DNA from 2 places in the Micromonospora robiginosa genome. Region 1 is predicted to be linked to the other one. Evidence: riboswitches for the same ligand, from Rfam matches in the RefSeq annotation. Region 1 holds a riboswitch; the other holds the start of a gene.

Evidence for each region. Region 1 has a riboswitch for S-adenosylmethionine ahead of H1D33_RS26450 (aminotransferase class V-fold PLP-dependent enzyme). Riboswitches for the same ligand answer to the same signal wherever they lie in the genome.
Region 2: linked by a shared signal. The riboswitch ahead of H1D33_RS07315 (ABC transporter substrate-binding protein) and the one ahead of H1D33_RS26450 (aminotransferase class V-fold PLP-dependent enzyme) in region 1 are both predicted to bind S-adenosylmethionine.

The regions. Positions count from the first base shown of each region.
Region 1 covers NZ_CP059322.2:5,927,586-5,932,962, forward strand. Annotated here, with positions in the region: gene H1D33_RS26440 (HD domain-containing protein) at 1-303, opposite strand, end outside; gene H1D33_RS26445 (FUSC family protein) at 373-1,614, shown strand; gene H1D33_RS26450 (aminotransferase class V-fold PLP-dependent enzyme) at 1,625-2,887, opposite strand; SAM riboswitch class IV at 2,932-3,052, opposite strand; gene H1D33_RS26455 (PrsW family intramembrane metalloprotease) at 3,075-4,526, shown strand; gene H1D33_RS26460 (hypothetical protein) at 4,531-4,698, opposite strand; gene H1D33_RS26465 (GroES family chaperonin) at 4,779-5,126, opposite strand; gene H1D33_RS26470 (AI-2E family transporter) at 5,281-5,377, shown strand, end outside.
Region 2 covers NZ_CP059322.2:1,682,792-1,688,168, forward strand. Annotated here, with positions in the region: gene H1D33_RS07300 (carbohydrate ABC transporter permease) at 1-176, shown strand, start outside; gene H1D33_RS07305 (amino acid ABC transporter ATP-binding protein) at 180-923, opposite strand; gene H1D33_RS07310 (amino acid ABC transporter permease) at 920-1,696, opposite strand; gene H1D33_RS07315 (ABC transporter substrate-binding protein) at 1,735-2,589, opposite strand; SAM riboswitch class IV at 2,834-2,944, opposite strand; gene H1D33_RS07320 (PadR family transcriptional regulator) at 3,070-3,642, shown strand; gene H1D33_RS07325 (acyl-CoA dehydrogenase family protein) at 3,639-5,360, shown strand.

The DNA of each region.
Region 1 (5,377 bases):
GGCGGTGAGCAGCGCCCCGGTCAGGTCGGCGCTGGCCCGCTCGTTGGCGTCGCCGCCGGCGCGCGGGTCGTAGACCGCGTCGTGGCCCCACGCCGCGAGCCGGACCAGGTCGGGGCGGCGGGCCCAACCGACGTACGCGTCGACCACGTCGAGCACCGCCCGCAGGTGGTCCACGGTGTGGTGGCGCCGGTGCGGCTCCCGCCACCCGGCCAGCAGCCGGTCCCCGGCCCGCCGTACGCCGTCCGGGTCGGTCGCGCCGGCCGCCCGCGCCGCCCGCTCCCACCGCGCCGTCAGCTCGTCCATCCGGTGCAGTCTGCCCGATCCGGGCGCCGGGGCGAGGATTCACCCGGGGCGGGACGGGTAGTACCCGCCATGGCCCGGGACCGACGACCGCCGCTCCTGCGGCGGATGACCTCGCGCGAGGGGCTGGCCGACCTGGACGGGCCGCGGATCGCCGCCGCCGTGGACGAGCTGCGCGACAAGGGCAAGGCCACCCTGCACGACCGGCTGCACCGGGTCCGCACCGCGTTCGGGCTGGCGTTGCAGGCCGGGCTCGCGGCCGGCCTGGCCTACCTGGTCTCGCACCGGCTGCTGCACAACCCGCAGCCGGTCTTCGCGCCGATCTCCGCGGTGGGCACGCTGGCCGCGTCGGTCGGGCAACGATTCCGGCGCACCGTCGAGCTGATCATCGGGGTGGCGGTCGGCGTCCTGGTCGGCGACGTGCTGATCTACTTCCTCGGCACCGGCGCCTGGCAGCTCGCGCTGGTGGTGACCTCGGCGATCCTGCTGACCATCTTCGCCGGGGCGAGCGTCGCCATCGTGATCCAGGCGGCGGCCACCGCGGTGCTGATCGTGACGCTCAGCCCGTCCACCCAGAACCTGGAGTTCCCGCGCTTCGTCGACGCGTTCCTCGGCGGCAGCATCGCGTTGATCGTCACCGCCCTGTTGCTGCCGCTCAACCCGCTACGGGTGATCAACCGGGCCGCCCGGCCGGCGCTGGACCTGCTCGCCGAACAGCTCGACGCCTGCGCCGAGGCGCTGCGCAACCGGGACCGGGGCGCGGCCCAGCGGGCGCTGTTCCGGCTCCGGGAGAACAAGGAGGAGCTGGCCGCGCTCAGCGAGGCGATCGAGGGCGCCAAGGAGACCATCACCATCTCGCCGGCCCGCTGGCACCGGCGCAGCGAGCTGACCCACTACGCGGAGGCGGCCGAGCCGATCGACCGGGCGATGCGCAACAGCGGCACGCTGATCCGCCGCTCGGTCACCATGATCGAGGACGAGGAGGAGATCCCCGAGCCGATGCCGGACGCGATCGCCCACCTCGCCGAGTCGGTACGCCTGCTCCGGCACGAGTTCGCCGCCGGGGAGGAGCCGCAGCAGGCCCGCGAACGGACGTTGCGCGCGGTCAGCGAGGCCAGCCGGGCGTACGCCGAGGGGGTGGGCTTCTCCGGCAGCGTGGTGATCGCGCAGGTGCGGACCGCCGCCAGCGACCTGATGGTGGCCTCCGGCATCGAGCAGGAGGAGGCGAACCGCCTGGTCCGCCAGGCGTTCCACGGCAACGACCAGCAGACCGACGAGGCGCCCCAAGCGCCCACCGCCCCGCCGGTCGGCTGACCGTCGGCGGTCAACCGGGGAGGGTGGCCAGGGCGGTCAGGAGGGCGTCGACCTCACCGGCGGTGGTGCCCAGGCCGATGCTGGCGCGCAGCGCGGTCGGGGGCAGGTCGGTGCGGCCGGACCGGGCGGCGGCCTCGGTGAGCAGGCGGCGGGTCAGCGGGTGGGCGCAGAACAGGCCGTCCCGGACGCCGATCCGACGCCGGGCCAGGTGCGCGGCCACCTCGGCGGAGTCCCGCCCGGCCACCACGAAGCTGACGATGCCCACCCGGGGCGCGTCCGGGCCGAACGCGCGCAGCTCCACCACGTCCGGCAGCGCGGCCAGGCCGGTGCGCAGCCGGGCCAGCAACGCCTGCTCCTCGGCGTGCAGCGCGGCCCGGTCCGCCGCGTCGAGCGCCGCGCCGACCGCCGCGAGCGCCACCGCGCCGAGCAGGTTCGGGGTGCCGCCCTCGTGCCGGGCCGGTCCGGTCGTCCACCGGACGTCGTGGGTGGCCGCGCCGACGTGCGCGGTGGCGCCGCCGCCGGGCAGGTACGGCGGGGCCGCGTCCAGCCAGTCGGCGCGCCCGACCAGTACGCCCGCGCCGAACGGCGCGTACAGCTTGTGGCCGGAGAGCGCCACGTAGTCCAGGTCCGACGCGGTCACGTCGACCGGGGCGTGCGGGGCGAGCTGGGCGGCGTCCACCAGGATCCGCGCGCCGTACCGGTGGGCCACCCGGGCCAGCTCGGCCGCCGGCCAGCACTCGCCGGTCACATTGCTCGCCCCGGTGACGGCGACCAGCACCGGCAGGCCGGGCCGGGCGTCGCGGGCCAGCTCGCCCAGCGCCGCGTCGAGGGACCGGACCGCCCCGGCCGGGCTGTCCGGCACCGGCAGCCGCACCGAGCCGCGCGGCCAGGGCAGCAGGTTGGCGTGGTGCTCCCCGCCGAACGTGACCACCGTGGTGCCGGCCGGCAACGCCCGGGCCAGCAGGTTCACCGCGTCGGTGGTGTTCCGGGTGAAGATCACGTGGTCGGTGGGACGGGCGCCGAGGAAGTCCCCGACCGCCTGCCGGGCCCGCTCGTAGGCGAGCGTGCAGCGCCGCGACAGCGCGCCCGCGCCGCGGTGCACGCTCGCGTACCAGGGCAGCAGTTCGGCCACCGCGTCCGCCGCGGCCCGCGCGCACGGCGCGCTGGCGGCGTGGTCCAGGTTGATCTCACCCGGTACGCCGAGCACGCCGAGCGGGTCCGGCCGGGCCGGCACGGGCAGCGTGGGCAGGGCGGGTACGAGGGTGACGGTCATGGCGAAGCCTCCCGGGGCACCGGGACCCCGGGTGTGGGTGACGGGGTCCGCGCTTGCCCAGCACGCGTGGCGGCGCTGGGCCCGGTCATCACCCGGGGCACCCCACCGCGAACTGACGAGGGTTGCCGGCCAGCAAGCCGGGGCTTGACGCTGGCGCTCGTGACCTGTCCGGAGCATAGCCGTCGTGATGCGGCCGGAACAGTGGGGCGCGGGTGACTACGCTGACCGCATGGCCGTCACCCCGCCCGGCGGAGCACTGCCGCCGCCGTCCGCGCCCGCCGTCCCGCCGCCCGGGGCGCCGTCGCCGCGGATGCCGCTGCGCCGGCTCGGCTGGCGGCGCTTCCTGGCGCTGGCCGGGGTGGTGCTGCTGATCGCGGCCGGCGCCCTGTTCATGGTGTTCACGCTGGGCGAGAGCCTGGGCGCCGAGGCGCTGCTGGTCGGCGTGATCGCGGCGATCCTGCCGGTGCCGGTGCTGGTGTCCTGCTTCCTCTGGCTCGACCGCTACGAGCCCGAGCCGCTGAAATACCTGATCTTCTGCTTCGCCTGGGGCGCCTTCGTCTCCACGGCCATCTCGCTGCTGGTCAACGAGACGGGCGCGCGGCTTTTCAAGGACTGGGGGCTGCCCGCCGCGCTGACCGCGGTGCTGGTCGCGCCGTTCATCGAGGAACTGACCAAGGCGGCCGGCCCGATCCTGCTGCTGATCTTCCGGCGCCGGGAGTTCTCCGGGGTCACCGACGGCCTGGTCTACTGCGGGCTCTCCGCGGTCGGCTTCGCCATGGTGGAGAACATCCTCTACCTGGGCGGCTACGGCTACCGCACCGGCGTCGAGGAGTACGGCCCGGCGACCGGCGCGCAGCAGGTGATCGCGATCTTCATCGTGCGGATCCTGCTGTTCGGCTTCGCCCACCCGCTGTTCACCTCGATGACCGGCGTCGGGCTGGGCGTCGCCGCGCGTACCGCCGACCGGCGGGTGCGGATCCTCGCCCCGCTCGCCGGCCTGCTGCTGGCCATGATGCTGCACGGCACCTGGAACCTGATCCCGTCGCTGGCGCAGATCACCGGGCAGCCGGTGATCGCGCTCTACGGCTACATCGGCGTGATGGTGCCGATCTTCTTCGGCATGGTGGGGCTGGCCGTCGGCCTGCGCGCCTGGGAGGGCCGGCTCACCGAGCGCACGCTGCCCGACTACGTCCGGGCGGGCTGGCTCACCCCACCCGAGGTGGCGGCGCTGGGCAGCCTGGGCCGGCGGCACGCGGCCCGCGCCTGGGCCCGCCGGGTGGCCGGCGACGGCGGGGTGAAGGCGATGCGCGGCTACCAGTTCGCCGCCACCCGGCTGGCGCTGCTGCGCGACGGCATGCGCCGGGGGCTGGACCGCAAGCCCGCCGAGCGGGACCGGACGGCACGGGAGGAACGGGAGCTGCTGGACTCGATCGCCGCGTACCGGTCGTTCTTCGTCGGTCGGGACCCGCAGGCGCCGGTCGGGGTCTGGGACGGTCAGCGCTACCACCTGCGGTTCCCGGACGGGTCCCGGCGCACGGTCGAGGCGCCGGACGAGCCGGTGGTGCCGATCCCGGTGGTGCTGGCCCCGCCGCCCCCGCCGGTCGGTCACGCCCCGCACCCGTGGCACCCGCACGGCTGAGCGGTCAGGACATCAGGCCGGTGAGGAAGTCGCCGAGCCCCTGGGCGATGGCCATCAGCGCTGCGCCGATGCCCCGGAAAAGCTGCGCCGCGCCGTCCGGCCGGAACGCCATGAAGTAGATCAGGAACGCGAGGAACCCCCAGGCGAGAATCCTCTTGATCACGATCGGCATGGTCCCTCCCCAGGGCGCGCTGAGGTGCCTGGGCTTCCCGCCCGGCAGCGCCGCAAACGGCGCCGGCGCGGGGGCGGCCGTCAGAGGTAGAGCCCGGTCGAGCCGGTCTCGCTGCTCTCCACCCGCTCCGCCGCCACCGCGTGCACGTCGCGCTCGCGCAGCAGCACGTACGCCCGGCCGTGCAGCTCGACCTCGGAGCGGTCGTCCGGGTCGAAGAGCACCCGGTCCCCGGCGACGATCGAGCGGACGTGCGGCCCGACGCCCACCGCGGTGGCCCAGGCCAGGCGCTTGCCGACCGCCGCGGTCGCCGGGATCACGATGCCGGCGGTGGAGCGGCGTTCCCCCTCGGCGCCCTCGGTACGCACCAGCACGCGGTCGTGCAGCAGGCGGATGGGCAGCCCGGTGTCGAGACTCTGGTCGGCGGTCACGCGAAGACGCTACCGCGTGCCGCACGCCCGGTTCCGTCGTGGTTGCCGGGTGCGGCGACGGGGCAATGTGTGGCGGGACCGCCCTACGGTGGGGCGGTCGGACGTATTCTGTCCCCCCTGTGACGTGGGTGGACCAGCTTTGCGGGAGGTGCGCTTGAGCCGCTTCGAGCGGATGCGCGGACGGCTCCGCCGCGCGTACGAGTCGGGCCGTGAGTCGGCCCGCTCCGGCCGGGCCGACGCGGACGCGACGC
Region 2 (5,377 bases), 2.5 Mb from region 1:
TGCTGGCCGGGCAGGCGCCGCACACCGCCGGCGGCACCACCGGGGTGAGCATGCCACCGACCGAGGCGATCAAGATGGCGGTGGTGGTGCTGACCGTCGCGCCGATCGTCGCGGTCTACCCGTTCGTCCAGCGGCACTTCATCAAGGGCGTGCTGATCGGCGCGGTGAAGGGCTGACCTTCAGAGCACCTGGGACAGGAACCGGCGCAGCCGGGGATGCTCCGGCGCCCCGAACACGGCGGCCGGCGGCCCGGCCTCCAGCACCACGCCCGCGTCCATGAACGCGACCGTGTCCGCGACGGTGCGGGCGAAGCCCATCTCGTGCGTGACCACCACCATGGTCATGCCGCCGGCGGCGAGGTCCGCCATCACCGCCAACACGCCCTTGACCAGCTCCGGGTCCAGCGCCGAGGTGGCCTCGTCGAAGAGCATCACCTGCGGGCGCAGCGCCAGCGCCCGCGCGATGGCGACGCGTTGCTGCTGGCCGCCGGAGAGCTGCGCCGGCCGGGCGTCCGCCTTCGCGGCCAGCCCGACCAGGTCGAGCTGGGCGCGGGCGAGCGTCACCGCCTCGTCCTCGTCGAGCTTCTTCAGCCTGCGCAGCGCGAGCGTGACGTTGCGCAGCACGCTCAGGTGCGGGAAGAGGTTGAACTGCTGGAACACCATGCCGATCCGCTGCCGCAACGCGTCCGGGTCGTCGCGCAGCACGCTGCGCCCGTCCAGCAGCACGTCGCCCCGGTCCGGCTCGATCAGCCGGTTGATCGTGCGCAACAGGGTGGACTTGCCGGAGCCGGACGGCCCGATCACGCAGGCCGTGCCGCCCCGGGCGACGTCCAGGTCGGCGCCGCGCAGCACCCGGTGCGCGCCGAAGGCCAGGTGCACGTCGCGTACGGCGAGGCTGACCGAGCCGGCGGTGGTCGTGGTCATCGCGGGTTCCCTCCGGTCGGGGTGACGCCGGCCGGCGCCGGTTCGGGTTCGGGCTCGGGCGGCGCGCTCGGGCGGCCCTGCCGCAACCGCCGGTCCAGCCAGTTGACCGCGTGCGTCAGCGGCACGGTCAGCACCAGGTAGAACAGGCCGGCCAGCAGCAGCGCGGACTGGTTGCCGGTGTTCGCCGCGTAGTCCTGGCCGATCCGGAACAGCTCCCGCTGGCTGGCCAGCAGGCCGAGGAAGTAGACCAGGCTGGAGTCCTTGATCAACGCGATGAGCTGGTTGACCCAGGCGGGCAGCACCCGGCGCACGCCCTGCGGGATGACCACCAGGCGCATCGCCTCGCCCCAGGAGAAGCCGAGCGCCCGGGCGCCCTCCAACTGGGCGGCTTCCACGCTGAGGATGCCGGCGCGGAAGATCTCGCCCAGGTAGGCGGCGGCGATCAGCGACAGCGCCAGCACACCCAGCGGGTAGGGGTTCGGCCCCCACACCCGCATGCCCAGCGGCGCCAGGCCGACGCCGATGAGCAGGATGGTCGCCGCGGCCGGCAGGCCGCGGAACACGTCGGTGTAGACCCGGGCCGGCCAACGCAACCATCGGGTACGCGAGATGCCGGCGACCGCCAGCAGCATGCCCAGCACCGAGCCGAGCAGGGCGGCGGAGGTGGCCAGGATCAGCGTGTTGGGCAACCCGACGGTCAGCATCTCGGGCAGCGCCTCGCGCATCGAGTCACCGTCGAAGAAGGTCTCCCAGAGGGTGCGCAGGGGATCCATCGTTCCTCCGTCCGCTCTGCTCGGTCCCGGCTGCCGGCTCAGGAGCCGGCCGACGGCGAGGGGACCGGAACCGTGCCGCTGCCCGGGGTGAAGTCGGCCGGGATCGGCCGGCCCGGGTAGTACCGCGCCTGCAGGCGGCTCCAGGTGCCGTCCGCGATCACCTGGTCGAGGCCCTTGTCCAGCGCCTCGCGCAGCCTGTCGTTGCCCCTCGCCACCGCGTACGCGGTCGGGGCCGGGCTGAGCTGCTTCGCCGCCACCGTGATCCGGCCCTTGCTGTCGGCGGCGGACTTGTCGCCGATCTCGGCCGGGGCGATCCAGGCGTCGGCGGTGCCGGCCTTGAGCTGGTTGACCGCGCCGTTGTAGTCGGGCACCCGCACCGGGTCCAGGTTCTGCCTCGTGGCGAAGTCGTCCTGCACGGTGCCCTGGACGACCACCACCCGCTTGCCGGCGAGCTGGTCGAAGCCGGTGATCGAGGAGCCGGTCGGCACGTCCAGGCCGAAGTAGCCGAAGTCGTAGCCGTTGCCGAAGTCCACCGTCTTCTTCCGTGCCTCGGTGACCGTGATCGACGAGCTGCCGACGTCGAACGTGCGGTTGTCGACCTGGGAGAGCAGGGCGGAGAAGTCGGTGCCGACGAACTCGACCTTGAGGCCGACCTTGCCGGCGACGGCGGTGAGCAGGTCGTTGTCGAAGCCGGTGAACTTCCCGTTCTTCAGGTAGACGTTCGGCGGGGCGTCGGTGAGCGTGCCGGCCCGGATCACGCCGGGCCGCAGCAGGCCGTACGGGTTGTCGGCCGCGTCGTCGGCCCCACCGCCGCAGGCGGTCAGCGCGGTGGCGGCGAGCACGGCCGCGGCGCCGAGCGCGGCGACGCGGGTCAGGGCGGTACGGATACGCACGATGTCTCTCCAGAGTGGACGGACACGCGGGACGCGTGCCGGTGCCGGCGGCGCCGGGGCACGGCGGAGCCGGGAGGGTGGATCGGGAAAGGGGGCGGAACGCTCGCTCAGCGCGCGACGCGACAGCGGTCGCTGCACACCCGCATCAGGTCGACGTGGCGACGCCTGACCAGCGCGGGGCGGGACGGTGCGGGGGGTGGCGCGAACATGGTTCTCCCTGGTCGTCGGTGCTGACCTGGGTGCCAGGCCACGCTTGCGCCGACGGCTGCCGGCGCCTGGTCCTCACCCGGAGCACCCCACCGTGGTGGAGGGTTGCCGGCCAGCGAGCCGGGGCTTGACGCTGGCGCTCATGACCTGCCGAGAAGGCTAGCAGCACCGGGACGCCGGCCGTCCAGCCGTTATGACCACGGTCACGACCGGCCCTTACCTCGATCGGATCGGGGCTTGCTATGCAACAAAGTGCATAGCAAGATGACCGGCATGTCGCTGGAGCACGCCATCCTCGTCTCGCTGCTGGAGCAGCCCGCCTCCGGCTACGAGCTGGCCCGGCGCTTCGACCGCTCGATCGGCCGCTTCTGGACCGCCACCCACCAGCAGATCTACCGCGTGCTGCGGCAGATGGCCGAGGACGACCGGATCACCGGCGTCGAGGTCGGCCAGGAGAACCTGCCGGACAAGAAGATCTGGTCGGTCACCCCGGCCGGCCGGGCCGCGCTCGTCGACTGGCTGCACGCGCCGGTGCGCCCGGAGGCGGTCCGGCACGAACTCGCCGTCAAGATCCGCGGCGCCGCGTTCGACGACGCGGCCGGCCGCGCCACCCTGGTCGCCGAGGTCGAGCGCTACCGCGCCGACCACCAGAGCGTCCTCGCCGGCTACCTGGCCGGCGAGCGCCGCGACTTCGGCGACCCCGCCGCACCCGACGCCCGCGCGGCGCTCCAGCACGTCGTGCTGCGCGGCGGCATCGCGTACGAACGGATGGTGCTGGCCTGGCTGGACGACGTCCTGACCACCCTCCGCCACCTCGACCCCGACCCGGAAAGGCCCTCCGCGTGAGCGACCCGCTGCTGTTCCACCCGCACCGCTATGACCCCGCCGACCTCGACGAGACCTCGCGGCGGCTGCTGCGCGCCACGATCGACTGGTTCGAGACCCGCGGCAAGCGCGCCCTGGTCGACAGCTACCACGCGCGCGAGTGGTACGCCGACTTCCTCGACTTCGCCGCCCGCGAAGGTCTCTTCGCCACCTTCCTCACCCCGGCCGCCGACGGCGCGGACGACAAGGACAAGCGCTGGGACACCGCCCGCAACGCGGCGCTCAGCGAGATCCTCGGCTTCTACGGCCTCGGCTACTGGTACACCTGGCAGGTCACCGTGCTCGGCCTCGGCCCGGTCTGGCAGAGCGGCAACCCCGCCGCCCGCGCCCGCGCCGCCGAACTGCTCGACCAGGGGCACGTGATGGCGTTCGGCCTCTCCGAACGCGCGCACGGCGCCGACATCTACGCCACCGACATGCTGCTCACCCCAGACGGCGAGGGCGGCTTCCGGGCCACCGGCGGCAAGTACTACATCGGCAACGGCAACGTCGCCGGCCTCGTCTCGGTCTTCGGCCGGCGCGCCGACGTCGACGGCCCCGAGGGGTACGTGTTCTTCGCCGCCGACAGCCGCCACCCGGCCTACCGGCTGGTCCGCAACGTGGTCAACGCCCAGATGTACGTCTCCGAGTTCCGGCTGGAGGACTACCCGGTGCGCGCCGAGGACGTGCTGCACACCGGCCCGGCCGCGTTCGACGCCGCGCTCAACACCGTCAACGTCGGCAAGTTCAACCTCTGCACCGCGTCCATCGGCATCTGCGAGCACGCCATGTACGAGGCGGTCACCCACGCCCACGGCCGGATGCTCTACGGCCGGCGGGTCACCGACTTCCCGCACGTGCGCCGCGAGCTGACCGACGCGTACGCCCGCCTGGTGGCGATGAAGCTGTTCAGCGACCGGGCGGTCGACTACTTCCGCTCGGCCGGCCCGGACGACCGCCGCTACCTGCTGTTCAACCCGATGACCAAGATGAAGGTCACCACCGAGGGCGAGAAGGTGGTCGACCTGCTCTGGGACGTCATCGCCGCCAAGGGCTTCGAGGCCGACACCTACTTCGACAAGGCCGCCAAGGACATCCGCGGCCTGCCGAAGCTGGAGGGCACGGTGCACGTCAACCTGGCCCTGATCCTCAAGTTCATGCCGAACTACCTGTTCCGGCCGCAGTCCTACCCGACGGTGCCGGCCCGGCGCGACCCGGCCGACGACGAGTTCCTGTTCCGGCAGGGCCCGGCCCGCGGCCTCGGCGCGATCCGCTTCCACGACTGGCGCGCCGCCTACGACGCGCACGCCCACCTGCCCAACGTGGCCCGGTTCCGGGAGCAGGCCGACGGCCTGGTCGCGCTGCTCGCCGCGCACGCCCCGGACGAGACACAGCAGCGCGACCTGGACTTCCTGCTCACCATCGGCCAGCTCTTCGCGCTCGTCGTCTACGGCCAGCTCATCCTGGAACAGGCCGGGTCCACCGGCCTCGACACGGACCTGCTGGACGAGATCTTCGACCTGCTGGTACGCGACTTCTCCGGCTACGCCACCGAGCTGCACGGCAAGCCGGCCAGCACCGACGAGCAGGCCGCCTGGGCGCTCGCCCACGTCCGGCGTCCGGTGGTCGACGCCGACCGCACGGCCCGGGTGTGGCAGCGGGTCGCCGACCTCGCCGGGGCGTACGAGATGCGGCCCTGAGCGGCGGAATCCGCGGG